DNA from 2 places in the Streptomyces thermocarboxydus genome. Region 2 is predicted to be linked to the other one. Evidence: predicted binding sites of a transcription regulator. Region 2 holds the regulator's gene; the other holds the start of a gene.
What was found. Region 2 encodes HrcA, which represses chaperone genes, less so after heat shock. Its sites were predicted from a motif close to TTNGCACTCNGNNNNNCNGAGTGCNAA; they were not measured.

Region 1 (14,825 bases), 2.0 Mb from region 2:
CCCCGAGGGCGGACCCAGCCCCGAGCTGATGCAGCGGATGGGCGAGCTGATCGAGGAGATGACCAAGAACGGCGTCCTGCTGGACACCGCCGGACTGACCCCGACCGCCCAGGGATCCAGGGTCCACTACGAGGGCGGACAGCTGTCCGTGACGGACGGGCCGTTCACCGAGACCAAGGAGGTCATCGGCGGGTACGCCCTCCTCCAGGCCAAGGACAAGGCCGAGGCGATCGAGTGGACCAAGCGGTTCCTGAAGGTGCACGAGCCGCACTGGACGGTGACCTGCGAGGTCCGGGAGATCGAGGAGGGCTGACCGGGCCGGCCTCGCGGGCCGCACTTGGCCCGGCCGCCGTACGGGTGTCTGATGGTGGGCTGTGACACCACAGCCCACCGCCGGACCGGACGGGGCCGTCGAGACGGTCTTCCGCATGGAGTTCCCGCGGGTGGTCGCCGCGGTGGCCCGGGTCGTCCGTGACGTCGGCATCGCGGAGGAACTCGCGCAGGACGCCCTGGTCGCGGCCCTGGAGCAGTGGCCGCGGGACGGGGTGCCGGACAACCCGGGCGCCTGGCTCACCGCCACCGCCCGGCACCGCGCCGTCGACCTGGTGCGCCGCCGGGAGACGTACGCCCGCAAGCTCGCCGAGATCGGCCGGGACGCCGACCTGGTGACGACCCCGCCCGAGCCGCCCGCCGACCCGGACGACATCGACGACGACCTGCTGCGGCTCGTCTTCACCGCCTGCCATCCCGCCCTGTCCGCCGAGGCGCGCACCGCCCTCACGCTCCGGCTGCTCGGCGGGCTGACCACGGCCGAGATCGCCCGCGCGTTCCTCGTGCCCGAGGCGACCGTGGCGCAGCGGATCGTCCGCGCCAAGCGCACGCTGGCCAGGAAGAACGTCGCCTTCGAGGTGCCGTACGGACCCGACCGCGAGGCCCGCCTCGGCTCGGTCCTCGACGTCATCTACCTGATTTTCAACGAAGGCTACGCGGCCACCGCCGGCGGCGACTGGCTGCGGCCCACGCTGTGCGAGGACGCGCTGCGGCTGGCCCGGGTGCTGTCCGGGCTGATGCCGAAGGAGCCCGAGGTGCACGGGCTGACGGCCCTGCTGGAGTTCCAGGCGTCCCGGACCGCCGCCCGCACCGGCCCCGACGGCGAGCCGGTGCTGCTCGCCGACCAGAACCGCGCCCGCTGGAACCGCCTGCTCATCGCCCGCGGCGCCACCGCCCTCGCCCGCGCCGACGCGGTCGCCTCCGGCCCCCCGGGCCCGTACGTCCTCCAGGCGGCCATCGCCGCCTGCCACGCACACGCGTACCGCTACGAGGAGACGGACTGGCGCCGCATCGCCGCCCTCTACGCCCTGCTCGCCGCCCGCACCCCGTCCCCGGTGGTCGAGCTCAACCGCGCGGTCGCCGTCTCCATGGCGGAGGGCCCGGAGGCGGCGCTGCCACTGGTGGACGCGTTGTCGGCGGAACCGGCGCTGCGTGAGTACCACTTGCTGCCGAGTGTGCGGGGCGACCTGCTGGCCCGGCTGGGGCGTCGGGAAGAGGCGCGGGAGGAGTTCCTGAGGGCGGCGGAGCTGACGGGGAACGCGCGGGAGCGGCAGATGTTGCGGGGGCGGGCGGAGGGCGTGGGGGGTTGAGGGGGCGCGGCCCGGCTTTTTCGGGGAGGGGCTGATCAGCGCACCGGATGCCCCAGCAGCATCGTCGGTGCGCCGGCCACCCGCGTCAGGAAGACCGTGACCGATGACGTGCCGTGCGGCTTCGGGAGGGCCTTGCGGCGGAGTTCCTCCGGTTCGACCGCCGAGCCGCGCTTCTTGACCGTCAGGACGCCCACCTCGCGCTCCCTGAGCAGCGCCTTCAGCTTCTTGACGTTGAAGGGGAGCTGGTCGGTGATCTCGTACGCCGTGGCGTACGGGGTCGGGGTCAGGGTGTCCGCGGTGATGTAGGCGATGGTCGGGTCGATCAGGCCGCCGTCGAGGGGTTCGGCGGCCTCGGCCACCAGGTGGGAGCGGATGACGGCGCCGTCGGGTTCGTACAGGTAGCGGCCGACGGGGCGGACCTCGGGGTCGGGCAGGCCGCGGGAGACCAGGGTGCGCGGGCCCGGGAGCAGGGTCGCGCGGACCGTGCCGGGCGCGGTGCCGAACCACAGGACCGCCTCCTTCACGTCCCCGCCGTCGGAGATCCACTCCGCCTCGGCCTCGGCCGGGACCGCCTCGTGCGGGACGCCCGGCGCGATCTTCAGCGCGGCGGCCTTGGGCGCCTTCAGCGCGGCCCCCACCGCCCAGGACAGGGGCGGCGAGTACGCCTCCGGGTCGAAGATCCGGCCGCGTTTCGACGAGCGCCGGGCCGGGTCCACGAACACCGCGTCGTAGCCGGACGTGTCGACCTCCGTCACGTCCGCCTCGCGCACCTCGATCAGGCCGGCGAGGCCGAGCGCCTCCGCGTTGGCACGGGCGGCCGCGGCCGTCTGCGGGTCCCGGTCGACGGCCAGGACCCGGATCCCGGCCCGCGCCAGCGCGATCGCGTCGCCGCCGATCCCGCAGCACAGGTCGGCGACCGACCGCACGCCCGCCGCCCGCAGCCGCTCCGCCCGGTACGCGGCGACGCTGCGCCGGGTCGACTGCTCCACCCCGTTCGGGGTGAAGAACATCCGCGCCGCGTCCTCCGCCCCGAACTTCGCCATCGCCCGCTGCCGCAGCCGTGCCTGGCCGAGCGCCGCCGAGACCAGCTCGGCGGGGTGGTCGCGGCGCAGCCGGGTCGCGACGGCGAGTTCCTGCGCGGGGTCGGTGTCGCGCACCTCGTCGAGGAGGGCGCGGCCTTCGGGGGTGAGGAGCGGGGCGAGGTCGTTCACCGGGTCATTGTGGGCCAGTCGGAGGACCGTGCGCCTCCGGCCGCGGTGTCGGGCCGGGCGCGGGCCGGGCGGCTGCGAGGATCCGACTCCATGCGACTAGTAGGACAAAACGATAAGAAGCGGAGGCGGCGGCTGGGGGTGCGGACCGGTCTCGCCGCCCTCGCGCTCGCCGCCCTGGCCTCGGGCTGCGGCAGGGACGGCGACGCGGTCGAACCGGCGGGCGGCCAGCCCCTCCAGGCGCCCCCGGCGCGCGCCCTCGACTCCTACGCCGACAAGCTGCGCGCCGCGCAGGCCGCACGCGCCGCCGCGGCGAAACGCTGGGGCCTGAAGAAGGTCCCGCTGACCGCCCCGCCGCCTCCGGCAAAGAAGCCGCACATCACCACCCGCGACGGCTTCGAGGTCGACGGCCACGAACGCCTCGGCCTCCCCCCGGTCTTCACCACCGTCCCGGTGAAGGAGAAGGTCGTCTTCCTCACCATCGACGACGGCGCCGAGAAGGACCCCGAGTTCCTGCGGATGATGACCGAACTGAAGGTGCCGTACAGCGCGTTCCTCAGCGACTACCTCGCCGAGGAGAACTACGGCTACTTCAAGGACATGCAGAAACGCGGCGTGGCCCTGCACAACCACACCCTCCACCACCCGTACCTGCCGGGCCTGTCCCGCGCCGAGCAGGAGCGCGAGATCTGCGGCATGCAGGACGTCGTCGAGAAGCGCTACGGCACCCGCCCGGTCCTCTTCCGCCCGCCCTACGGGAACTACAACAAGGCGACCCTGCGCACCGCGAAGAGCTGCGGCATCACCCACGTCCCGCTGTGGAACGAGGAGGTCTTCGTCGACCACTGGGAGTACCGCGAGTGGGACCGGAAGATCCATCCCGGCGACATCGTGCTGTCCCACTTCCGGGGCCGCGAGGACTGGGACGGCACCATGCGGGACATGATCCGCCGCTTCCTCGACAAGGTGACGGCCGAGGGATACGCCGTGGCCAGGCTGGAGGACTACCTGTGAGGCGCCGGCGCGGCACTCCGGGCCCCCTCCCGGCGGCCCTCGCCCTGCTGCTCGCCACCACCGCGGGATGCGCGGCCCCGTCGGGCGCGGGACATCTCTCCTCCCGCGCCGGCGGACCGGCCACCGCCGTCGCCCCGGCGCCGCTCCCTCCGGTCGTCGACCACGTCACCACCGACGACCCGGTCGTCTTCCTCACCTACGACGACGGCGCCGAACGCGACCCCCGCTTCATCGACCTGGTGCGCGAGCGCGGGCTGCCGGTCAGCATGTTCCTCACCGACAGCGTGATCGGCCCCGGGTACGGCCATTTCGCCCGCCTGCGCGCGGTCGGCGCGAACCTCCAGAACCACACCCTCGACCACCCGGCCCTGCCCGGCCTGCCCCTCGCCGCCCAGCGCGCCCAGATCTGCGGCCAGCAGCGCAAACTCGCCGCCCGCTTCGGCGTCCGCGCCCGCCTCTTCCGACCGCCCTACGGCCGCCACGACACCGCGACCCTCCGCGCCGCCGCCGAGTGCGGCATCGCCGCGGTGGTCCTGTGGCGCGTGACCCTGGAACCCGACGGCCACCTCACGTACACGCATGGCCCCCGCCACCTGCGCCCCGGCGACATCGTCTCCGTACCGTCGGGCGAGGCCCCGCCTTTGTCCCTGGCGGAACGCACGACGAGGCTCCTGACGGAACTGGAGGAGCGGGACTTGAGGGTGGGCAGGCTGGAGGAGTACCTCCCTGGCCGTACGCGCCCGGCCGCTCCCGGCCCGTCCGCGGCCGCTCCCAGCCCGTCCGGCGCTTGAAGACGAGGCCGTCAGGCCGACGGCGGGGGTCCGGGGCGCAGCGCCCCGGGCGTTCCGAGCAACACCGCCCACCGCGCAACCGCGCCCCGAAAAACACCCCCACCCCCCGACGCGCCGCACGGCAATTGGCACTCCGCTTGACCGAGTGCTAATCGCGGTCATAGTCTCGGGTCTGGCACTCCCCCCTGGAGAGTGCCAAAAAAGCGACGGGCAGGTCCGGCACCCGCGACGACGGATCGACCTGGTCGCCACCTCAGACAGTTAACCCCGTGAGATCTCCGAAGGGGGAGGTCGGATCGTGACGACCGCCAGCTCCAAGGTTGCCATCAAGCCGCTCGAGGACCGCATCGTGGTCCAGCCGCTCGACGCCGAGCAGACCACGGCTTCGGGCCTGGTCATTCCGGACACCGCGAAGGAGAAGCCCCAGGAGGGCGTCGTCCTGGCCATCGGTCCGGGCCGCTTCGAGGACGGCAAGCGCGTCGAGCTCGACGTGAAGGTCGGCGACGTCGTTCTGTACAGCAAGTACGGCGGCACCGAGGTCAAGTACAACGGCGAGGAGTACCTCGTCCTCTCGGCCCGCGACGTCCTCGCGATCGTCGAGAAGTAAATCGTCGAGAAGTAGTCGAGACGTAAGGGGACCCCGGGGCCTGCCCCCGGAGAACTCGACCTCGTAGCAAGTACTTCTGCTCGAACACTGCGCCCCTGGCCCCAGCATCCGACAAGGAGCCGGGCGGCCCAGGGGCGCAGTGATTTCATCTAGATTTCCGAGAGGGCTCCCGCTGCCATGGCGAAGATCCTGAAGTTCGACGAGGACGCCCGTCGCGCCCTCGAGCGCGGCGTCAACAAGCTTGCCGACACGGTCAAGGTGACGATCGGCCCCAAGGGCCGCAACGTCGTCATCGACAAGAAGTTCGGCGCCCCCACCATCACCAACGACGGTGTCACGATCGCCCGCGAGGTGGAGATCGAGGACCCGTACGAGAACCTCGGCGCGCAGCTGGTGAAGGAGGTGGCGACCAAGACCAACGACATCGCGGGTGACGGCACCACCACCGCCACCGTGCTGGCCCAGGCCCTGGTCCGCGAGGGCCTGAAGAACGTCGCCGCCGGCGCCTCCCCGGCCGCCCTGAAGAAGGGCATCGACGCCGCGGTCGCCGCCGTGTCCGAGGACCTCCTCGCCACCGCGCGCCCGATCGACGAGAAGTCCGACATCGCCGCCGTCGCCGCGCTGTCCGCCCAGGACCAGCAGGTCGGCGAACTCATCGCCGAGGCGATGGACAAGGTCGGCAAGGACGGTGTCATCACCGTCGAGGAGTCCAACACCTTCGGTCTGGAGCTGGACTTCACCGAGGGCATGGCCTTCGACAAGGGCTACCTGTCGCCGTACTTCGTGACGGACCAGGAGCGCATGGAGGCCGTCCTCGACGAGCCGCAGATCCTCATCACGCAGGGCAAGATCTCCGCCATCGCGGACCTGCTGCCGCTGCTGGAGAAGATCATCCAGGCCAACGCCTCCAAGCCGCTGCTGATCATCGCCGAGGACGTCGAGGGCGAGGCCCTGTCGACCCTGGTGGTCAACAAGATCCGCGGCACCTTCAACGCCGTCGCCGTCAAGGCGCCCGGCTTCGGTGACCGCCGCAAGGCGATGCTGCAGGACATGGCCGTCCTCACCGGCGCCACGGTCGTCTCCGAGGAGGTCGGCCTCAAGCTCGACCAGGTCGGCCTGGACGTGCTCGGCTCCGCCCGACGCGTCACCGTCACCAAGGACGACACCACGATCGTCGACGGCGCCGGCAAGAAGGAGGACGTGGAGGGCCGCGTCGCCCAGATCAAGGCCGAGATCGAGGCCACGGACTCCGACTGGGACCGCGAGAAGCTCCAGGAGCGCCTCGCGAAGCTGGCCGGCGGCGTGTGCGTGATCAAGGTCGGCGCCGCCACCGAGGTGGAGCTGAAGGAGAAGAAGCACCGTCTGGAGGACGCCATCTCCGCGACCCGCGCCGCGGTCGAGGAGGGCATCGTCTCCGGTGGTGGCTCCGCGCTGGTCCACGCCGTCAAGGTCCTCGAGGGCAACCTCGGCAAGACCGGCGACGAGGCCACCGGTGTCTCCGTGGTCCGCAAGGCCGCCGTCGAGCCGCTGCGCTGGATCGCCGAGAACGCCGGCCTCGAGGGCTACGTCATCACCTCGAAGGTCGCCGAGCTCGAGAAGGGCCAGGGCTTCAACGCCGCCACCGGCGAGTACGGCGACCTGATCAAGGCCGGCGTCATCGACCCGGTCAAGGTCACCCGCTCCGCCCTGGAGAACGCCGCCTCCATCGCCTCCCTGCTGCTGACGACCGAGACCCTGGTCGTCGAGAAGAAGGAAGAGGAAGAGCCGGCCGCCGCCGGCCACGGCCACGGGCACGCCCACTGACGGCCTGAGGCCGCCAGAGCCTGGAACGCAGGCCCGGCGCCCCGTCCACGAGGACGGCGGCGCCGGGCCTTCGCCGTACCTCACCAGGACCATGGAACCGCACCCCGCCGGTCCGCACTCTCAGCAGACGACGGCCGCGGCGGGAGGGGGACGGCGATGGACCAGGTGCTGTACGGGGAACGCTCCCGCAACCCCCTCGCGCGCACCGTGCACCTCGGCGAGAGCGGACTGCGCAGGGGCGGCCGGACGACCCCGCTGGAGGAGCTGAACCTCGCCGCCGTCGCCGACGCGTTCCTGCGGGGCGCCTGGCTGGGCGGCGGAGGCGCCGAACGCCCCCTGGCGTCCCTCCCCGAAGGCGCCGCACCGGTCCCCGTGACCCGGGCGACCGGCAGCTGCGTCCCCCTGAAGGTGCGTCAGGCGTCCGCCTTCGCCCGCGCGCTGGGCGAGCTCGCGGTACGCCGCTGCGGCGGCCCTGAGCAGGTCGCCGCCCTCGCCGCGCGAGCGCAGCAGGAGGGCGTCCCGCTGTGGATCGCCCGCCGCTACGCGCACGGCCCCGCCGGTCCGGTCGCGGTGGCCGTGGACCGCCGCCAGGTCCGCGTCGACGTCTGGGGCCCGCACGCTCCCGCCGTGCGCCTGCGGGCGCCGTACGGCTTCCTCGGCCACGGCGACGGTGGCACCGGTCTGGTGCTGACCGTGGGGGACGCCGTGGCCCGTCTGGTCCTGCGCAAGAGGTTCCGCAAGTCGAGGAGCACGGTGGAGATCGGGCTCCCCGACCGGCAGTGGACCCTGCGTCGCGCGGACCCGGAGGCCTCCCGGCTGTTCCGCGGCGACACGCCGGTCGCCCTGCTGATCCGCCCGCCGCGAAGATCCGCACCGGCCCCCGGCACCCTGCTGCTGCCGCTGGCCGAGGTCCGCCACGAGAGCCCCGACCCGCTGGACGCGGTCATGGCCCACGCGGTCGCGGTCTCCTTCGGCCTCGGCGACGCGACAGGCCTGGCCCGCTTCCGCCCGGCCCGCCACCACCGCGACACCGGCGACGGCTGGGACCAGCCCTGGTTCAGCAACCTCGGCCGGGGCCGCGACGACAACGAACCCGGCGGCAACGACGGCTGGGGCAACGACGGAGGCGACGCCGGAGACGGAGGCGGGGGCGGCGGCTGGGACGGCGGGGACGGCGGCGGGGGAGACGGCGGCGGGGGCGGTGACTAGCCGGGACACCGCCCCCGCCGGATCCGTGCGGCTGGGGCATCATGTCCGGACCGGCGGTCGAGGAGTGGAGGGCGAGAGGTGTCGTTCCTGAGGTTCGCCAGTGACGAGGTCCTGTGGATGGCCGGCACGCTGGAGAGCAGCGGCGGCCAGATGAAGTCGGCGTCCAAGGAGCTGAAGCACGCCGACGCCCGCCAGATCGGCCACAGCGGTCTGGAGTCGGCCTGCGACGACTTCGCCGAATCCTGGGACTACGGCTTCGGGGAACTGGCGAAGCTGACCAAGGGCGTGTCGAAGTTCGCGCGGAAGGCGTCCGACGAGTTCCTCGGACTCGACGGGAAGCTGTCGGAGGAGCTGCGCAAGAAGCGTGCCGAGGGCGGCACGTGAGTCCTCGTCAGCCCGTGGCCTGACCTGGCTCGTCCGGCCCGTCGAAGCTGAAGGTGCGCCCGATGCGGGCCAGCCGCGCACTGTAGGAGTCGAGCAGGAACACCGACGGCGTCGAGATCGTCACGTACACGCAGTAGTCGCGCGGGGCGGGAACGACCAGCTGCAGCGTCGCCATGGGGAGCTGCGGGCGTACGTCCTCCCCGGCGGCGAGGTCGCCGAGGCCGGCCTCGGCGATCAGGCGGGACGGCAGGGTGACCATCCGCAGCGACGTCGACATCACCCCCGGGCCGCAGGGCAGCTTGGCCGCCAGCACCATGTCCTGGCGGCCCTGCACCCCCTTGCCCAGGGGGAAGTCCAGCTCACGCAGGTCGCTCTCCCCGGAGAAGAACCGCCGCTCCTTGGCCCGGTAGACGCCCTCGGCGGTCAGCAGCCGGTCGCGGTGTCCGCTCGGCCGGACGGTCACCGCCAGCAGCCCCATCGACAGGCGCTCCTCGCCCCCGACGTCCTCGGTGCCCAGGCACAGCGCGGTCATGTCGACCGTCTCCTCCCCGCCCCGGGACAGCCCCGGCAGGGCGGCGCGCAGCTGCTGCGCGACCGCGGCCAGGTGCGTCTCGTCGGCGTCGGGGACCAGCCGGACCAGCGACTCGTACCAGCCGTCGACGGCGCCGGGGTCGGGAAGCCGCACGAACTCGTCGGGAACCGTGCAGCGGAACGCGTAGGGCACCTGCCGGCCGTCCGCCGCCTCGACGGGGCTCCGCGTCATGCGGCGGTCCCGAGGTCCGACTGGCCCAGATGCCTGCTGAAGCTGTCGCCGGCCGAGGTGAGCGTGCCGGCCGGGTCGAACCGGGTGCCCAGGGGGCCCGGCGCCAGGGTGGCGGGCTCGTCGTCCGGCGGCTCGTAGGCGGCGAAGCCGGCGATCGGGCCGACGACGGGGATGTCCGAGACGTTCCAGTCGCCGTCCGTCCAGCGGCTGTCGTTGGCGTTGGAGCCGGCGGCGAGGCCGACCCCGGTGACGGTGCCGGTGAAGTCCAGTGCCGTCCCGGTGGCGACATGCACCCAGCCGCGGCCCGCCATGGCGAGACCGCGCATCGAGTTGGCCATGCCGCTGGGGATCTTCGCGATGTTGCCCCAGCCGCCGGACCCGATCTTGCCGAGTGTCGCCATGAAGCCCTCTGCCGCCCGCAGCGACCTGCCGGACTGCACCAGCAGCCGTCCTCCCTGAGCGAGCTTGGCCCCGGCCAGGCCCACCCCGCCCGCGACCACGCCGAGCGCGTCCCAGGCGAGGGTCTCCCAGGTGACGCCCTCGGCCCCGCCGGCCATGGCGGCGCCGTGCGCGGCCAGCGCGCCCAGGCCGACGAGGAAACCGATGAGGCCGAGCGCGCCCACACCGGTGCCGAGCAGCATCGCGACCAGGCACACCACACCGATGACCATGGCGATGTCGGCGAGGAGGTCGCCGACGAGCTTCCAGAAGTCGGGGTCGGTGATCGTGTCCCACGCGTCGGAGAGGAACTCGGTGAGACCGTCGACGAGGTCGTCGAACCAGCCGGGCTCGGGCGGGGCGTCGTCCGCCGCGTCCTTCAGGGCGCGGGCCGTGGTGTCCGCCGCGGTGACGTACTCGGAGTGCAGCGTGCGGGCGCGGCTCCGCACGGCCTCCAGCTCACCGTCGGCCGTCTCGTACGCGCGTCGCTTGTCCTTCGCGGACTTGTCGTGCTTCTCCTTCTCCTCGTCCGACATCCCGGAGGTGTCGTCCGGCAGGCCGTCCAGGGCGCCCTTGGCGGCGCTCACCTTCTTCGCCGCGGCGACGGCCTCCTCCTCCAGGGCGCGGGCCCGCGTCTGGAACCGGTCGAGGCTGGTCTCCCAGGCGGCCAGCGCCCGGTGGGCGGAGCCGAGGGAGTCGAGCGCGCGCTTCAGGTAGGGCGGGATCTTGTCGACGGACTTGACGAAGGTGTCGGCGGCCTTGCCGTCCCAGATCCCGTCGGACGTGCCGATCCGGCCCAGCTGGGTCTGCGCGGTACCGCTCTCCCGGTTGACCCGGCCGATCGCCTTGACCATCAGCCGGACCGTTTCCAGGTCCCCCGGTGCCGGGTCGAAACCGAGAGTGGGGTACTTGGAAGAACCCACTGGGACGTCCCCCTTGAGCTGTGCCGTCGTGCGCCGGACCGGTCCCGAGCTGGGGAACCGGTCCGATCAGGTGATAGGAAGCTATCCGTGCGGCGCACGGACGCGCCACCGCCGACGTCACATCGTCACGCGTTCACGACATAGCGGCGCGGCACGACGGCCCGGGACCGACCAGGAGGCGAGATGCTGCTGCAGGCGCAGCTCAAGGCGCTGCTGCGGGAGGGCGCGCGCGGCGCCGAGCGGTACGACGTCCGTCACACCCAGCGGTCGTGGCGGCAGTTCGCGGCGTTCGCGTACGTCGTCGAGCAGTACGGCTACCGGTACGCCGGGCTGTCGCCGCTCTCGCCCAAGGGCAGCCCGAACCCGTACTTCGCGTTCCGGAGGATGCCGGACGCGGCGGAGCGGGCGGCGCGCACCGCCGCGCTCCACCCGGACGCCTTGAACGGCGGTCCGCTGCCGGGCATGCGTCCCGGCGGGCGCCGCCTGGAACCGCTGCCGGAGGCGCGACGCGAGGTGGACCTCCTCCACGCCCGCATCATGGTCGACCACAGCCGCACGCACCGGCGGCGCGGGCTGATCCTGCTGCTGGTCCTGCCGCTGGTCATGCTGATCCCGCTGTCCCAGACCGGCTTCTCCGGGGGCGCGCTGCTGGTGTGCGCGGGCGTCTGGCTGTTCTTCGCCGTCCTGTGGGGGCTGGGCCTGCTGATCGCCCGGCGCCGGCGCCGCAGGTACGGCCGCGTCCTCGAGGAGGCGGGCATCGTCTGGCCGCCGGCGTGAACCGGGCCGGCCCTCAGCCCGCCCAGACCTCCGCGTCGTCGGCCGGGACGGTGGTGGCGAGGCCCAGCTCCTCGCGGGCGGGGACCGTCTTGTTCGGGTCGATGAGGGTGAACGCCCGGTCGTAGGCGAGGTAGAAGGCGTCGGCGTCGGGGGCGTTCGCGGCCTTCTCCCACTGCTCGGCCGCCTTGGTGAGCGTCGTCCGGAGCTTGCCGGCCTCGGTGCCGTCGATGCCGGCGAGTCCCTCGACGTGCGTGTCGAGTGCGGCCGCGACGGCCTTGGCCTGCGCCTTGTAGTCCTTCAGGGCGGCCTCGACGTCGTCCGACACGGGCTGGTGGGCCCACATCGCCTCGTAGACGGCGTTCGACCCCTTCAGAAAGGTGAGCTGGTCGGGCTCGAAGGACTTCGCGGTGTTCAGCGAGCCCTTGAAGGTGCCCTTCTCCACGGTGTACGTGCAGCTCACGGCGCGGTCGCCGGTCGCCCAGCTCTCCCGGGTGGGCGTGTAGTGCGACAGGCCGACGCCCTGGGGAGCGCCCAGGTGTCCGGTGCGTACGTCTGCGCCTCGACGGCGCAGCGCCCGTCGGCGATCTCGACGACCTTCTCGTCCCCGGGGTACTCGGAACCGCCGTCGAGCGCGAACTCGCCCACGACCTCCCCCTGGTGCGCCTCGTCGCACGGCACGACCTCGGCGAGATACGCCTCGCCCTCGACCTTGCCGCCGTTCGGGTTGTAGCAGTCCCCCACGTCGAGCGAGAACACCGACCGCTGCCGGGCGGCCTTCTTCGCCCCGTCCTTGGCGTCGTCGACGACCTCGGACGCCTCGGAACAGCCGACGGCCGCGAGCGCGAGCAGCGCGGTGACGGCGGCCAGGCCGCGCAGCGAACGGTACGGGGCACGGGTCATCATTGCTTCCCCCCTCTTTTCTGTGAGCTGTGACCTGTGAGCAGGGGAGAAGGTTGCAAGGCGCGTACGGGTGCGTGCCGTTGGCGGACCTAGGATGCGTGCATGCCGGACCCGGCACGGAGGACGTCAGCCCGGTCAGGAAGTACGACGTGCTTCAGCGCGCGGGGCCCTGATGGGGACGTATCAGCCGTCCACCCTGGTGAGCCGCACCTTGGCGTCGCGGCCGTGGGTCACCGTCGCGGACCGTGCCTGCGCTGCTCTCGCCGACCCTGAGTCGGTACCGGGCGTTGTGCCCTCGGAGGGCCGTCACATCGACCGCCGACGGATCCCCCCTGTCCGTCGCCTGAGCAGGGCGGCCATCTCTTCGAGCGAGACCGATCCGTCGGTTCCCACGGACTCTGCCTCATCGGCCAGCCGGTTGAGCCATGCCTCTTCGGCGTCTTCGGCGAGCCGGCGCACCCCGTTGTCGTCCGTCAGCTCCGGTGCCCCCGCTGCAGCCGTACGGGATCGTTCCCGGCTCCGTCGGACCGTGCACCGGCCGGCGATGAGTAGAGACAGCGTCGGCAGAGGGTTTCGTCGCCGGTCGGCCGGAAGAGTGTCGCCTGTACGTGGTCGCCCTCGCATTCGCGGAGAGCGGCGAGGCGACCGGACGGGCGTCCGGGAACGGGCCGCTCGGAGGCCGGGGCACGGCCGGCCGGGGTGGGCACGGGCGGGACGTCCCGGAGCAGGTAGCGCAGAAGGCCGCCGGGGCGGTGGACGGGGGTGCCGTCGTCGGGGAGGCCGCGCAGGATGTGGGTGCGGACGGCGGTGGGGGTGTGACCGGCCGCGAACCAGGCGGAGACGAGCTGGGCCAGTTCGTCGTGCATGCCCCGGGGGATGCGGCGCAGGTCGGGGGAGAGGCGGGGGAGGGCGGCGACGAGGGCGCTGGCGGATTCGGGGACCTCGGTTGTCTCGGGGGCCGGTTCCCGCTCCGGCTCGGCGGGACGGTGAGAGGTGTCTTCCCCGAGGTCTTTCCTTGGATGACCGTCGGTGGACGGAGGGGTCGGAGTACCGACGGCCGGAATGCGGGGACTCGGAGCGACCTGCGGTGACGCATCGGCAGAGGGTGCGTGGACGGGCATCCGCCCGAGGAGCTTGGCGGCCTCGGCGGCAGCCAACGGCACCTTGGAGACGAGTTGTTGGGTGACCCAGTGACCACCGGGCCCCTGGAGCCGCCGCTCGTGCACGAACCCCTCTTCCTTGAGCTGCCGTTTGGCCCTCGTGAAGGCGCACGCCCCGATACGGGCGCGCTCGGCGGTGCGGGACAACGACTCACGCGCCCCCTCCGGGAGGGAGAGCTGCCAGGTCAGCAGCCGCACGGCGTCGGAGGAAAGCCGGGGGTGCCGGATGAGGTCGTGGGAGAACTGCGTGAAGGCGCGCGGGGGCGCGATATGGTGCCGGTAAATCACTGTGGGAGCCCTACTTCCACTGGTGGTCCAGGCCCTCGCGGACGGCTGCAACCGTCGCGGGGGCCGTCTTCGTTCCGTGCCCGGCGTGGCACGCGGAAGACGTGATGTCGAGGCGACGCTACCGCACGCAGCGTGCGCACGTGGACGCGTTGAGTGAAGGTCTGTGCGAGAAGTGGATCGCGTTGTCAGCGGGGTCCGTTAGCTTCGGGCCATGTCGATCACCGCACAACTGCGCGATTCGGTGAGGCTGCCGGGCGGACGCGAGCTGGTCAGCGGCTTCGCGCTCGAAGACCGGAGGGACGACCCGTATCGCGCTCTCCTCCGGAACGGGCACGAACTGGAGGTCTACGACCTCCGCGAGCTGTTCTCGGGGGAGCGCGCGCCGAAGGCCGTCTTTCCCCTTCCCTGGCCCAGGTGGGACCAGGGCGTTCACTCGGTGAGCCCCGACGGCACGTTCGCGGTGTTCTCGGGACAGCGCTCGGTACGGGCCATGGGGGCGGACGGGAAGACGCTGTGGGAGTACCGGCACAGCTGCTGGGGCCCCGAGCTCGATCACCCGCACACAGGTGACGAGCAGGAGGTGTGCCGCGGTTCGGAGCACGGCTCCTGCCGGATCTCGGACGACGGCCGGCTCGTGTGGGCGCACGTCGTGGGGCAACCGGAGCCGGGTGACTGGCAGGAGCGCTGGGTGGTCCTGGACGCCCGCGACGGACGGGAATTGGCGAGGCTGCCACTGGACAGCGCGGCGGCCGGTTCGAACCACCTCTCCCATCCGGACGGTGTCCACATGGGGCTGTGCATCGGCATGGGGCAGGACGGCATCCTGCTGTACTGGGCACGCTGGGACAGGGAGATGCTGACGAGCTGGGACCTGAACGAGGACCGGAACCGCATTCTGACGGACGTTCACCCGGGGTACC
Region 2 (14,825 bases):
GGGGCCGGTGTGGTGGAGGGCGGGGACGTCGACGGGCCGGCGTCCGCCGCGTCCGGGTACCTCGACGGGCCGCCGTCCGGTGACGCCGAAGGGCCCGCCCTCGAGCCGCCCGGGGCCGCGCTCGCCTACCGGCTCGTCGCCGGGGGACGCCCGCTCGGCACCCTGGTGATCGGGCGCGGCGGCATCGACCGCTTTCCCGACGAGATCACCGGGCTCGTGGAGGACCTGGGGCGGCGGGTCGCGCTCGCCATCGGGGCGGCCCGGCAGTACGCCCGCCAGGCCACCATCAGCGCCGTGCTCCAGCGTGGCCTGCTGCCCGGCGCCGTCGCCGAGATCCCCGGCGTGCGCAGCGCCCTCGTCCACGAACCGTGCGACAAGGGCGGCCCCAGCGGCGACTTCTACGACCTCTTCCCGGCCGGTCACGGACGCTGGTGCTTCGCCGTCGGCGACGTCCAGGGCAAGGGCCCCGAGGCGGCCGTCGTCATCGGCCTGGTCCGCCCCTGGCTGCGGCTGCTCGCCCGCGAGGGCTACCGCGTCGCCGACGTCCTCGACCGGCTGAACCAGCTCCTCCTCGACGACGCCACGGAGGCGGCGGACGCGGCGGCCCGCGCGCTGGTGGCGGCCGGGGCACGCCCCACCGCCCCCGGCGACGGCCCCCAGACCCGTTTCCTGTCCCTCCTCTACGGCGAGCTGGTGCCCTTCGAGGGCGGCGTCCGCTGCACCCTCGCCTCCGCCGGCCACCCCCTGCCCCTCCTCCTCGACCCCGAGGGCGCCGTACGGGCCGTCGCGCAGCCGCAGACGCTGCTGGGGGTCGTCGAGGACGCCGGGTACACCAGCGAGACCTTCGAGACGTACTCCGGCGACACCCTGCTCTGCGTCACCGACGGGGTCACCGAGCGGCGCTCCGGATCCCGCCAGTTCGACGACGGGGACGGGCTGGCCCGGGCGCTGGCGGGCTGCGCCGGGATGGAGGCCGGGGCGATAGCGGACCGGATCACCCGGCTCGTGCACGAGTTCGGGGCGAGGCCCCCGGCGGACGACATGGCCCTGCTGGTGCTGCAGGCCGAGTAAGGGCGTACACGGAGCGGAAGGGGATCGCGCGCGGTGCGGGACAATGGAGCACATGCCTTCCGCACTCCCCGACGGCGAGCCCGTCCCCGCCGACGGCGCGCTGCCCGCGTCCGCGCTCGCCGGGGCGGCCGACCGCCCCCTCGGGTTCTACCTGCACGTCCCGTACTGCGCGACCCGCTGCGGCTACTGCGACTTCAACACCTACACCGCGACCGAGCTGCGCGGCACCGGCGGCGTGCTCGCCTCCCGCGACAACTACGCCGAGACCCTCGTCGACGAGATCCGGCTGGCCCGCAAGGTGCTCGGCGACGACCCGCGGCCGGTGCGCACGGTGTTCGTCGGCGGAGGCACACCCACGCTGCTCGCCGCGGGCGACCTGGTGCGGATGCTGGGCGCGATCCGTGAGGAGTTCGGTCTGGCGCCGGACGCCGAGGTGACCACGGAGGCCAACCCGGAGTCCGTCGACCCCGCCTACCTCGCCGAGCTGCGGGCCGGCGGCTTCAACCGGATCTCCTTCGGCATGCAGAGTGCCCGGCAGCACGTGCTGAGGATTCTCGACCGCACGCACACCCCCGGCCGGCCCGAGGCGTGCGTCGCCGAGGCGCGGGCGGCCGGGTTCGACCACGTCAACCTGGATCTGATCTACGGCACGCCGGGGGAGTCGGACGACGACTGGCGCGCCTCGCTGGACGCGGCGATCGGGGCCGGCCCCGACCATGTCAGCGCGTACGCGCTGATCGTCGAGGAGGGCACGCAGCTGGCCCGGCGGATCCGGCGGGGAGAGGTGCCGATGACGGACGACGACGTCCACGCGGACCGGTACCTGATCGCCGAGGAGATGCTGTCGGGGGCGGGGTTCTCCTGGTACGAGGTGTCGAACTGGGCGACGTCGGAGGCGGGGCGTTGCCTGCACAACGAGCTGTACTGGCGGGGCGCGGACTGGTGGGGGGCCGGGCCCGGAGCCCACTCGCACGTCGGTGGGGTGCGGTGGTGGAACGTCAAGCACCCGGGGGCGTATGCGTCGGCGCTGGCGGAGGGGCGGTCGCCGGGGGCGGGGCGGGAGGTGTTGTCCTCGGAGGACCGGCGGGTCGAGCGGATCCTTCTGGAGCTGCGGCTCCGGGACGGGGTCCCGTTGGATCTCCTCCGGGAGGAGGGCCTCGCCGCTGCGCGGCGCGCGCTGTCTGACGGCCTGCTCCGTCCCGAGCCCTTCGCGGAGGGCCGCGCGGCCCTCACCCTGCGGGGGCGGCTGCTGGCGGACGCGGTGGTCCGCGACCTGGTCGACTGACCAAAGGGTTCTCGCCCCCGCCGCCCTTTCCCGTCCCGACCCGGGGCTCCGCCCCGGACCCCGCTCCTCAAACGCCGGAGGGGATGATGTCAGCCTGTCCGGCGTTTGAGGACGAGGCCCGTCAGGGCCGACAAGGGGGGTCTGGGGGCGCAGCCCCCAGGGTCGGGAAGGGAAAGGGCGGCGGGGGCGAGGAAACCGGTTCTTACGACGGGGCCGTCACGAAGTCGATCAGTTCCTCCACCCGGCCGAGGAGCTGGGGCTCGAGATCCTTGTACGAGTGGACGGAGTCCAGGATCCGTTTCCACGCCTCGCCCGTGTTCGAGACCCGCCACCCCAGCGCCCCGCACACCCCCGTCTTCCAGTCCACCCCCCGCGGCACCCGAGGCCACGCCTCGATCCCCACCGACGCCGGCTTCACGGCCTCCCAGATGTCGATGTACGGATGCCCCACCACCAGCGCGTGCTCGCTCGTCACCGCCTGCGCGATCCGCCACTCCTTCGTGCCGGGCACCAGGTGGTCCACCAGCACCCCCAGCCGCGCGTCGGGCCCGGGCGCGAAGGACTCGACGATCGACGGGAGGTCGTCCACACCCTCCAGGTACTCCACGACCACCCCCTCGATCCGCAGGTCGTCGCCCCACACCTTCTCGACCAGCTCGGCGTCGTGCCGGCCCTCGACGTAGATGCGCCCGGCGCGGGCGACCCGCGCCCGCGCGCCGGGGACGGCGACCGAGCCGGACGCCGTGCGGGTGGGACGCGAGGGGCCGGACGCGGGGCGGACCAGCGTCACCACGCGGCCCTCCAGCAGGAACCCCCGCGGCTCCAGCGGGAACACCCGGTGCTTGCCGAAGCGGTCCTCCAGGGTCACCGTGCCCGCCTCGCAGCGGATCACCGCGCCGCAGAACCCGGTGCCGGGCTCCTCCACCACGAGGCCCGGCTCGGCCGGCACCTCGGGGACGGACTGCGGCTTCTTCCACGGAGGGGTCAGATCGGCGGAGTACTGGCGCATTCTGCCGACGATACGAGCAACACCGGCACGATGATCACTCCGACACGCCGAACCGGGCCGCCAGCGTGTCCCGTTGGGCCCGTACGAACGCCGCGTCGACCACCGCGCCATGGCCGGGGACGTACACCGCGTCCTCGCCGCCCAGCCGCAGCAGCCGGTCCAGGGCGTCCGGCCAGCGGGACGGGACGGCGTCCGGGCCCGCCTGCGGCTCGTCCGACTCCTCCACCAGGTCGCCGCAGAAGACCACCTCCGGGTCGCCGGCCACCAGCACCACCAGGTCGTACGCCGTGTGGCCGGGGCCGATGTCCGCCAGCAGCGCCTGCCGGCCTCCGCCGAGGTCCAGCGTCCACTCGCCGGACACCGCGTGCCGGGGCGGGACCAGCGCCGCCACCGCCTCGTCGGCCTCCGCCGGGTCCAGCCCCCAGCGCACCGCGTCCGCCCGTAGCTCGTCCCGTCCGCGTCCGGCGAGCGCCACGTCCAGGCCGACCGCTCCGTACACCTCCGCGTCCGCGAACGCGGGGGCACCGAGGACATGGTCGAAGTGGGGATGGGTGAGCGCGAGATGCGTCACACGGCGGCCGGTCAGCTCCCGCGCCTCGCTCCGCAACCGCGCGCCCTCGGCGAGGGAGGAGCCCGCGTCGACGGCCAGGACGGCGTCCGCGCCCACCACGAGCCCCGCGGTGCAGTCCCACCCCGGCAGCCGGCGCCGCCCGACCCCCGGCGCCAGTTGCTCCCATCCCGACTCTTCCCAAGTCACGGTCATGACCGGGACGCTAGCGGGGACGACGCCACCCGGCACCGCGGCACGGACCGGCCTTGCCGACGCCGTGCCCCCCGGCCGTACACTGGGCCGGGGAAGTCTGGCACTCGCGTGCGAAGAGTGCCAGAGTCGTTACCGGGCGGAAGCCAGCTGGAGGTGTGCGCGATGCTCAGTGAACGCAGGCTCCAGGTGTTGCGCGCGATCGTCCAGGACTATGTGGGCACCGAGGAGCCCGTCGGGTCGAAGGCCCTCACCGAGCGGCACAACCTCGGCGTCTCCCCGGCCACCGTGCGCAACGACATGGCGGCCCTGGAGGAGGAGGGTTTCATCGCCCAGCCGCACACCAGCGCCGGGCGCATCCCCACCGACAAGGGCTACCGGCTGTTCGTCGACAAGCTGGCCGGCGTCAAGCCGATGAGCCCGCCCGAGCGGCGGGCCATCCAGAACTTCCTCGAGGGCGCCGTCGACCTCGACGACGTCGTGGCCCGCACGGTGCGGCTGCTCGCGCAGCTCACCCGGCAGGTCGCCGTGGTGCAGTACCCCTCGCTGACCCGTTCGACGGTGCGGCACGTGGAGCTGCTGTCCCTCGCCCCGGCGCGGCTGATGCTGGTGCTGATCACCGACACCGGCCGGGTCGAGCAGCGCATGGTCGACTGCCCGGCGCCGTTCGGCGAGGCGTCCCTGGCCGACCTGCGGGCGCGGCTCAACAGCCGGGTCGCGGGCCGCCGGTTCACCGATGTGCCGAGTCTGGTGGAGGACCTCCCGGAGGCGTTCGAGGCCGACGACCGCGGTACGGTCTCCACGGTGCTCTCCACTCTCCTGGAGACGCTCGTCGAGGAGAACGAGGAGCGGCTGATGATCGGCGGTACCGCCAACCTCACCCGCTTCGGCCACGACTTCCCCCTCACGATCCGGCCCGTCCTGGAGGCGCTCGAGGAGCAGGTCGTGCTCCTCAAGCTGCTCGGCGAGGCGAAGGATCCGGGTGTGACCGTACGAATCGGTCACGAGAACGCCCACGAAGGACTCAACTCCACGTCCGTCGTGTCGGTCGGCTACGGTTCGGGCGGCGAGGCTGTCGCCAAGCTCGGCGTGGTCGGACCGACCCGCATGGACTACCCCGGAACGATGGGAGCGGTACGCGCAGTGGCACGGTACGTCGGACAGATCCTGGCGGAGTCATAGGTGGCCACGGACTACTACGCCGTACTCGGCGTACGCCGCGACGCGTCGCAGGAAGAGATCAAGAAGGCCTTCCGGCGGCTCGCCCGCGAGCTGCATCCGGACGTCAATCCGGATCCGAAGACCCAGGAGCGGTTCAAGGAGATCAACGCCGCCTACGAGGTGCTGTCGGACCCGCAGAAGAAGCAGGTCTACGACCTCGGCGGCGACCCGCTCTCGCAGTCCGGCGGCGCCGGCGGCGCGGGCGGCTTCGGGGCCGGGGGCTTCGGCAACTTCTCCGACATCATGGACGCGTTCTTCGGCACGGCGTCGCAGCGCGGACCGCGCTCGCGCACCCGCCGCGGCCAGGACGCGATGATCCGGATCGAGGTGGAGCTGGACGAGGCCGCCTTCGGCACGACCAAGGACATCCAGGTCGACACGGCCGTCGTCTGCAACACCTGCAACGGCGAGGGCGCGGCCCCGGGCACGTCCGCCCAGACCTGCGACATGTGCCGCGGCCGCGGTGAGGTCTCGCAGGTCACCCGGTCCTTCCTGGGCCAGGTCATGACCTCGCGCCCCTGCCCGCAGTGCCAGGGCTTCGGCACGGTCGTGCCCACGCCCTGCCCGGAGTGCGCGGGCGACGGCCGGGTCCGCTCCCGCCGCACGCTCACGGTCAAGATCCCGGCCGGCGTCGACAACGGCACGCGGATCCAGCTGGCGGGCGAGGGCGAGGTCGGCCCCGGCGGCGGTCCCGCCGGCGACCTGTACGTGGAGATCCACGAGCTGCCCCACCCGACGTTCCAGCGGCGCGGGGACGACCTGCACTGCACGGTCACCATCCCGATGACCGCGGCGGCGCTCGGCACCAAGGTGCCGCTGGAGACGCTGGACGGCATGGAGGAGGTCGACATCCGGCCCGGCACCCAGTCCGGCCAGTCGATCCCGCTGCACGGCCGCGGCGTCACGCACCTGCGCGGCGGCGGCCGGGGCGACCTCATCGTGCACGTCGAGGTGCAGACCCCGACCAAGCTGGACCCGGAGCAGGAGCGGCTGCTCCGCGAGCTGGCCAAGCTGCGCGGCGAGGAACGGCCCACGGGGCAGTTCCAGCCGGGGCAGCAGGGGCTGTTCTCACGGCTGAAGGACGCGTTCAACGGGCGCTGAGCGGCCGTTCGACGGGCGCTGACCCCGCCTCTCGCCGGTGGCCGTCGGTGTGGCAGGCGGCCCGGCGAAAAGTGGCTTATGCCAAGGGGAAGGGCCGGTTCGGAGTTGGTCGGGGGACGTGACAACATGCGGTCATGTCCTCCGTACTGACCGATCTCTTCCCGCACCCGATCGTGCAGGCGCCCATGGCGGGCGGCGTGTCGGTGCCGCAGCTCGCCGCCGCCGTGTCCGACGCGGGCGGGCTCGGTTTCCTGGCCGCCGGGTACAAGACCGCGGACGGGATGTACCAGGAGATCAAGCAGCTGCGGGGACTCACCTCCCGCCCCTTCGGCGTCAACCTCTTCCTGCCCCAGCCCGAGACGGCCGACCCCGCCGCCGTCGACGTCTACGCCCACCAGCTGGCCGGCGAGGCCTCCTGGTACGAGACCGAGCTGGGCGACCCCGAGAGCGGCCGCGACGACGGCTACGACGCCAAGCTCGCCGTGCTGCTCGACAACCCCGTGCCGGTCGTGTCGTTCCACTTCGGCGTCCCGGCCCGTGAGGTGATCGACTCGCTGCACCGCGTCGGCACCCTCACCTTCGTCACCGCGACGACCGCCGAGGAGGCCCGCGCCGTGGAACGGGCCGGCGCCGACGTGGTGATCGCCCAGGGCGTCGAGGCCGGAGGCCACCAGGGCACCCACCGGGACCTCCCCGAGACGGACGGCGGGGGCATCGGACTGCTGTCCCTGGTCGCCCAGGTCCGCGAGTCCGTCGGCATCCCGATCGTCGCCGCCGGGGGCATCATGCGCGGCGCTCAGATCGCCGCCGTCCTCGCGGCCGGCGCGAGCGCGGCCCAGCTGGGCACGGCCTTCGTCGCCGCCCACGAGTCCGGCGCGCACGCCCTGCACAAGCAGGCCCTCACGAACCCCCTCTTCGCCCGCACCGAGCTGACCCGCGCCTTCAGCGGCCGCCCGGCGCGCGCCCTGGTCAACCGCTTCGTCCGCGAGCACGGCCCGTACGCGCCCGCCGCCTACCCGGAGGTCCACCACCTCACCGCGCCGCTGCGGAAGGCCGCCGCCAAGGCGGGGGACGCGCAGGGACTGGCGCTGTGGGCGGGGCAGGGCCACCGGATGGCCCGTGAACTGCCCGCCGGGCAGCTGGTGGAGGTCCTGGTCGCCGAACTGGCCTCCGCCCGGACGGCGTTGTCGGCGGGAGGTGCCCGATGACCGCGCCCGTCTTCGTCGTCGACGACTTCGACACCGGCGGTACCGGCCGCTACGTCCTCGGCGGACCCGAGGGCCGGCACGCCGTCGCCGTGAAGCGGCTGCGGGCCGGCGAGGAGGTCGTCCTCACCGACGGCGCCGGCCGCTCGGCCGCCGGCGAGGTGGAGGGCGCCGAGGGCAAGGACCGGCTGATCGTCCGGCTCGGCGAGGTCGTCGAGGAGCCGGCGGAGACGCCCCTGCTGACCGTCGTGCAGGCGCTGCCCAAGGGCGACCGGGGCGAGCTGGCCGTGGAGACCATGACCGAGGTCGGCGTCGACGCGATCGTGCCGTGGGCGGCGTCGCGGTGCATCACGCAGTGGAAGGGGGAGCGGGGCGCCAAGTCCCTCGCCAAGTGGCGGGCCACCGCCCGGGAGGCGGGCAAGCAGTCGCGCCGGGTGCGGTTCCCGGAGGTCGCGGACGCGGCGACGAGCAAGGGGGTTGCCTCGGTTCTCGCCGAAGCGGAGTTCGCGGCGGTGCTGCACGAAAGCGGGACCGAGCCGCTGGCTTCGGCTCCCTTGCCCAGCACCGGGGACATCGTGCTGGTCGTCGGGCCCGAAGGCGGGGTGTCCCCCGAGGAGCTGGCGCTCTTCGAGAGCGTGGGGGCCCGGGCGTACCGCCTCGGGAAGAGCGTGCTGCGGACGTCCACGGCGGGTACGGCTGCTGCGGCGCTGCTGTTGGGGCGGACCGGGCGCTGGTCCTGAGGCCACGGGGCTCGCCCCGGACCCCGCTCCCCGAACGCCGGAGGGGCTTTTGGGGAGCGCGTGGCCCAATGCGCCCTACCGCCGCGCGAGCGGCGATGGCACGCTGCCCTTCATGGGGGCGATGACAAGGTTCCCGCGGGGAACACGGGCGCGGCGGCTCGTACTTGCCGTCGTGTTCGCCGTGGCCGCGGCCGCCGGCGCGACCGCCTGCGAGGGCGGCAGCCTCAGTTCCGCCGCCGTGGCGATCACCACCGACGGGACCGTGACCAAGGAACTCAACCGGCAGAAGGACAAGGTCCGCTGGCTCACCTGCACCGCGTCCTTCGGGGACCGGGACCGGTCGGCGTCGCCGGCGTCGGAGGCGACCGCCGCCTCCGTCGACTGCGAGGGCGAGACCGAGGGCGGCAAGGAGATCACCGTCACCGGACGGGTCACCCACGCCGTCAACAACGCCTGCGTCCGCGGGGACATCACCGCGAAGGTGGACGGCCGGCAGGTGTTCCGCGTCGAGGGACTGGGCGACTGCGACTCCAAGAGCCCGCCCCGCGTGGGCGAACCGACGCAGCGGGGACCGCGGCCCACCGTCACGGTGACCGTCACCACGACCGTGTGGTGCGACCAGTACCCGAACTGTCGCCCCGTCGAGGGCAAGTGATCGGAACCCCTGGCCGGACCGCACGCGCGCCCATAGGGTGATCGGGTGACACAGCCTGCATCGGTCGCATCCAGCGCATACCTCCGTTTCCCGCACCTGCACGGCGAGTTGGTCGCCTTCACCGCCGAGGACGACGTGTGGCTCGCCCCGCTCGACGGCGGCCGCGCCTGGCGGGTCAGCGCGGACAACGTGCCGGTGAACCACCCACGGATCTCCCCGGACGGCGCCACCGTCGCCTGGACCTCCACCCGCGACGGCGCCCCCGAGGTGCACGTCGCCCCCGTCGACGGCGGACCCGCCCGCCGGCTCACCCACTGGGGCAGCATGAGGACCCAGGTCCGCGGCTGGACCGCGGACGGCAGGGTCCTCGCGCTGACCACGCACGGCCAGGCCAGTCTGCGCCGCACCTGGGCGCGCGCCGTGCCGCTCGACGGCGGACCCGCCGAGACCCTGCCGTACGGGCCGGTCGGTGACGTCGCCGCGGGGCCGCACACGGTGCTGCTGTCCGCGACGATGGGCCGCGAGGCCGCCGCCTGGAAGCGGTACCGGGGCGGCACCGCGGGCAAGCTGTGGATCGACCGGGAGGGCGACGGGGAGTTCGTCCGGCTGCACGAGGACCTCGACGGGAACATCGAGTACCCGCTGTGGGTGAGTGACAGGATCGCGTTCCTCTCCGACCACGAGGGCACGGGCGCGCTGTACTCCTCCCTCGCCGACGGCTCCGACCTGCGCCGGCACACGCCGTTGGACCACTTCTACGCCCGCCACGCGGCCACCGACGGCACCCGTGTCGTCTGGTCCAGCGCGGGCGAGCTGTGGATCCTCGACGACCTCGACACCGCCGAGCCGCGCCGGCTCGACGTACGGCTCGGCGGCCAGCGCGTCGACCTGCAGCCGTTCCCGGTGAACGCGGCCCGCTGGTTCGGCTCCGCGTCCCCCGACCACACCGCGCGCGGCAGCGCCGTCTGCGTACGCGGCACCATCCACTGGGTCACCCACCGCTCCGGCCCCGCCCGCGCCCTCGCCGCCACCCCGGGCGTCCGCGCCCGGCGCCCGCGCACCTTCCGCGCGGACGGCGAGGAATGGGTGGTGTGGGTGACGGACGCCGAGGGCGACGACGCCCTGGAGTTCGCCCCCGCCACCGGACCGGCGCCCGGCGCCACCCCGCGCCGCCTGGCCGCCGGACAGCTCGGCCGGGTCGTGGAGCTGGCGATGGCGCCCGACGGCAGCCGCGCCGCGATCGCCTCGCACGACGGCCGCCTCCTGCTCGTCGAGCGGGAGACCGGCGAGGTCCGCGAGGTCGACCGCAGCGAGGACGGCGACGTCTCCGGGCTGGTCTTCTCACCCGACTCCAGCTGGCTCGCCTGGTCCCACCCCGGCCCGCGCCCGCTCAGCCAGATCAAGCTCGCCCACACCACCGACCTGTCGGTCACCGAGGCGACCCCGCTGCGCTTCCAGGACTACGCGCCCGCCTTCACCCTCGACGGCAAGCACCTCGCGTTCCTGTCCACCCGCTCCTTCGACCCGGTCTACGACGAGCACGTCTTCGACCTGGCCTTCGTCGAGGGCGTACGGCCCTACCTGATCACGCTGGCGGCGGCCACGCCGTCGCCGTTCGGGCCGCAGCGGCACGGGCGGCCCTTCGAGACCCCCGACCGGGACGAGACCCCCGACAGCGAGGGCACCCCCACCACCCGTATCGACCTCGACGGGCTCGCCGACCGCATCGTGCCGTTCCCGGTCGAGGCCGCCCGCTACAGCAACCTGCGCGCCGCCAAGGACGGCGTGCTGTGGCTGCGCCACCCGGTGCGCGGCGTGCTCGGCGCGTCCCGGGCCACGCCCGACGACCCGGACCCCAAGACCGACCTGGAGCGCTACGACCTCGCCCAGCAGCGCATCGAGCACCTCGCCGTGGACGCCGACCACTTCGAGGTCAGCGGCGACGGCAAGCGGGTCCTGCTGTGGACCGACGGGCGGCTCAAGGTCGTGCCCAGCGACCGGCGCGCCTCCTCCGACGACGACAGCGACAGCAACATCACCGTCGACCTGGCGCGGGTGCGGCAGTTCGTCGACCCGTCCGCCGAGTGGCGGCAGATGTTCGACGAGAACGGCCGCATCATGCGGGACAACTTCTGGCGTCCCGACATGAGCGGTGTCGACTGGGACGGGGTGCTGGGCCGCTACCGGCCCGTCCTGGACCGGCTCGCCACCCACGACGACCTGGTGGACCTGCTGTGGGAGGTGCACGGCGAACTCGGCACCTCGCACGCCTACGTCACCCCCCGCGGCGGCTACGGCGGCGGCCCCCGACAGGGACTCCTCGGCGCGGACATCTCCCGGCACGAGGACGGCAGCTGGCGCGTGGACCGCATCCTGCCCGCCGAGACCTCCGACCCGGAGGCCCGCTCCCCGCTCGCCGCGCCCGGCGTCGCGATCCGCCCCGGCGACGCGATCGTCGCCGTCGCGGGACAGCCCGTCGACCCCGTCACCGGCCCCGCGCCGCTGCTGGTGGGGACGGCCGGCAAGCCCGTCGAGCTGACCGTGTCGCCGGCCGGCGGGGGTGAGCCGCGGCACGCCGTCGTCGTCCCGCTCGCCGACGAGGAGCCGCTGCGTTACCACGCCTGGGTCGCCGACCGGCGGGCGTACGTCCTGGAGAAGTCCGGCGGCCGGCTCGGCTACATCCACGTCCCCGACATGCAGGCGCCCGGCTGGGCGCAGATCCACCGCGACCTGCGGGTGGAGGTGCTGCGCGAGGGTCTGGTCGTGGACGTGCGGGAGAACCGCGGCGGGCACACCTCGCAGCTCGTGGTGGAGAAGCTGGCCCGGCGGATCGTCGGCTGGGACCTGCCGCGCGGCATGCGCGCCGAGAGCTACCCGCGCGACGCGCCCCGGGGACCCGTCGTCGCCGTCGCCAACGAGTTCTCCGGCTCCGACGGCGACATCGTCAACGCGGCGATCAAGGCGCTCGGCATCGGCCCCGTCGTCGGCACCCGCACCTGGGGCGGGGTCATCGGCATCGACAGCCGCTACCGGCTGGTCGACGGCACGCTCGTCACCCAGCCCAAGTACGCCTTCTGGCTGGAAGGCTACGGCTGGGACGTCGAGAACCACGGCGTCGACCCGGACGTCGAGGTCGTCCAGCGCCCCCAGGACTACGCGGCCGGCCGCGACGTCCAGCTCGACGAGGCGGTGCGGCTGGCGCTGGAGGCGCTGGAGTCGGCCCCGGCGAAGACGCCGCCGCGGCTGCCGTGACCGCGCGCGGTGGGGGTGTCTCCGGGGCCCTGAAGGCACTGGGGGAGGACGACGGCCCGCGGCGGGATCGGTAGCATGCCTGGGTAGTGGAGATCGCCGGGCCGAGGAGGGCGTATGGCAGGGGAACCCCAGGACGACTGTCTGTTCTGCAAGATCGTCGCGGGCACCATCCCGGCGACGATCGTGCGGGAGACGGACACGACCGTCGCGTTCCGTGACATCAACCCCCAGGCGCCCACCCATGTCCTGGTGATCCCGAAGGCGCATCACCGGGACGCCGCGGCGCTCGCCGCCGCGGCGCCCGAGCTCGCCGCGGACGTGCTGCGCGAGACGCAGGCCGTCGCGGACCAGGAGAAGCTGGAGAGCTACCGCATCGTGTTCAACACGGGCAGCGGCGCCGGCCAGACCGTGTGGCACGCGCACGCCCATGTCCTGGGCGGACGCGGTCTCGAGTGGCCCCCCGGCTAGGCCGCGTTGTCCGTCCGTGAACTGGTGGTGCTCGGCACCGCCAGCCAGGTCCCGACCCGGCACCGCAACCACAACGGCTACCTGCTGCGCTGGGACGGCGAGGGCTTCCTCTTCGACCCCGGTGAGGGCACCCAGCGGCAGATGCTGCGCGCCGGGGTCGCCGCGCACGACATCAACCGGATCTGCGTCACCCATTTCCACGGCGACCATTCGCTGGGGCTCGCCGGGGTGATCCAGCGGATCAACCTCGACAAGGTGCCGCACCCGGTCAGCGCGCACTACCCGCGCTCCGGGCAGCGGTTCTTCGACCGGCTCCGGCATGCGACCGCCTACCGCGAGACCGTCGCCCTCCTCGAGGCCCCCGTCCACACCGACGGCCCCCTCGTCCGCGCCTCCGGCTACACGCTGGAGGCACGCCGGCTCTCCCACCCCGTGGAGGCGTACGGCTACCGGCTGGTCGAACCCGACGGGCGCCGCATGCTGCCCGACCGGCTCGCCGCGCATGGCATCTCGGGCCCGGACGTCGGCCGCCTCCAGCGCGAGGGCTCGCTGAACGGGGTCGCCCTGGAGGACGTCAGCGAGGTCCGGCGCGGGCAGCGGTTCGCGTTCGTGATGGACACGCGGCTGTGCGACGGGGTGTACGAGCTGGCCGAGGGCGCCGACATGCTGGTGATCGAGTCGACGTTCCTCGAGGAGGACGAGGCTCTGGCGGTGGAGTTCGGCCACCTGACGGCGGGGCAGGCGGCGGGGGTCGCCCGCGAGGCGGGGGTCCGTCACTTGGTGCTGACCCACTTCAGTCAGCGGTACACGGACGCGTCCGCCTTTGAGCGCGAGGCGCGGGCGGCGGGCTTTGAGGCGGACCTGACGGTGGCGAGGGATTTGGACCGGGTCCCGCTCCCGAAGCGGCGCGCGTAGCTGCGGGCAGTCGGTGGCCGGTCGCGCAGTTCGCCGCGCCTCCGAGGGGCGCCTTTGCCGCCGGTCGTATTTTTCGAGGGGGCTGCGACACCTTCGATGCGGGTGCGGGTGCGGGTGGTCGGTGGCTGGTCGCGCAGTTCCCCGCGCCCCTGCGGGGCGCCTCCGCCGCCGGCTGTGTCCCTCGCGGGGGCTGCGACACCTTGTGATGCCGGGTGCCTGTGGTCGGTGGCCGGTCGCGCAGTTCCCCGCGCCCCCGAGGAGCGTCGCGGCTGCGGGCATTCGTGCCGCTGGGGCGGCACGGGTGGGCGCAGCGGCACCCTCCAGCCGACCGCGGCTGACCTCACGTACCTCAGATGCCCCCCGGCGCCCTCGTAGCCGCCGCCGTGTCGTACGCCCCCCTCGCCGGCACAGCGGCCGCGTCCAGCGTGATCTCCACGACCGGCTGCTCCGGCGCCCCCACCTCCGGCACCACCCCGGACGGAGTCCCCGTGGTCGCCGCGACGACAGCCGCCGGGTGTCCGCCCCGCCTCCGCACGGCCCCCGGCAGCAACGCCCGCCCGCCCGCGTGCAACGCCACCCCGGTCATCGGCACCGCGACCAGCAGCAACCCCGCCGCCAGCACCGCCCCCATCACCGGGAACCCGGCCTGCGCCGACAGCACGCTTCCGGTCAGCGGCCCCGCCGCGGTCCCCAGCGACGACGCCGACCCCACCAGCACGGCCCACCGCCCCCGCGCATCCAACGAGGCGGCCAGCCCGATCAGGTACGACAGCACCACCGGATAGAACGTGTTCCAGGCGATCTCCCCGAAGGCGAAACTCCCCAGCCCGGTCGCGGAAGCGCTCAGCGCGATACAGCCCGCGATGAGCACCGTCCCGCCCCCGACGGGCACCGCCCGCCCCAGCCGCGAGCCCAGCGCCCCCGCGCCCAGCACGCCCAGCAGTCCCGCGCCCAGCGCGACCGCGAAGACGACACCCACGGTCGGTTCGGACAGATGCGCCTGGCCGACGCCGATGCGCCCGCTGACTCCCCACAGGGCGTTCTGCGCGAGCGACCACAGCAGCATCGCCCCGGCGAGCACCATGCCCGAACGCCGGTACGGCAGCCGCCCGGAGCCGAAGCCCTCGGCCTCCACTGCCTCGA

Region 1: a site for HrcA is predicted at 4,779-4,805, ahead of groES (co-chaperone GroES). Genes of this name have one in related genera too.

What each region holds. Positions count from the first base shown of each region.
Region 1 covers NZ_CP058273.1:4,304,832-4,319,656, forward strand. The annotation lists gene AY578_RS19975 (YciI family protein) at 1-313, shown strand, start outside; gene AY578_RS19980 (RNA polymerase sigma factor) at 375-1,640, shown strand; gene AY578_RS19985 (THUMP-like domain-containing protein) at 1,676-2,851, opposite strand; gene AY578_RS19990 (polysaccharide deacetylase family protein) at 2,990-3,862, shown strand; gene AY578_RS19995 (polysaccharide deacetylase family protein) at 3,859-4,653, shown strand; gene groES (co-chaperone GroES) at 4,952-5,260, shown strand; gene groL (chaperonin GroEL) at 5,438-7,063, shown strand; gene AY578_RS20010 (hypothetical protein) at 7,220-8,272, shown strand; gene AY578_RS20015 (hypothetical protein) at 8,351-8,656, shown strand; gene AY578_RS20020 (hypothetical protein) at 8,664-9,419, opposite strand; gene AY578_RS20025 (putative T7SS-secreted protein) at 9,416-10,780, opposite strand; gene AY578_RS20030 (hypothetical protein) at 10,964-11,557, shown strand; partial or broken gene AY578_RS20035 (septum formation family protein) at 11,571-12,460, opposite strand; gene AY578_RS20040 (hypothetical protein) at 12,931-13,905, opposite strand; gene AY578_RS20045 (hypothetical protein) at 14,117-14,825, shown strand, end outside.
Region 2 covers NZ_CP058273.1:2,277,987-2,292,811, reverse strand. The annotation lists gene AY578_RS10650 (ATP-binding SpoIIE family protein phosphatase) at 1-1,071, shown strand, start outside; gene hemW (radical SAM family heme chaperone HemW) at 1,124-2,356, shown strand; gene AY578_RS10640 (DUF3097 domain-containing protein) at 2,559-3,365, opposite strand; gene AY578_RS10635 (MBL fold metallo-hydrolase) at 3,400-4,128, opposite strand; gene hrcA (heat-inducible transcriptional repressor HrcA) at 4,291-5,307, shown strand; gene dnaJ (molecular chaperone DnaJ) at 5,308-6,447, shown strand; gene AY578_RS10620 (nitronate monooxygenase) at 6,582-7,655, shown strand; gene AY578_RS10615 (16S rRNA (uracil(1498)-N(3))-methyltransferase) at 7,652-8,392, shown strand; gene AY578_RS10610 (hypothetical protein) at 8,505-9,047, shown strand; gene AY578_RS10605 (S41 family peptidase) at 9,093-12,299, shown strand; gene AY578_RS10600 (histidine triad nucleotide-binding protein) at 12,414-12,767, shown strand; gene AY578_RS10595 (ribonuclease Z) at 12,774-13,682, shown strand; gene AY578_RS10590 (MFS transporter) at 14,032-14,825, opposite strand, start outside.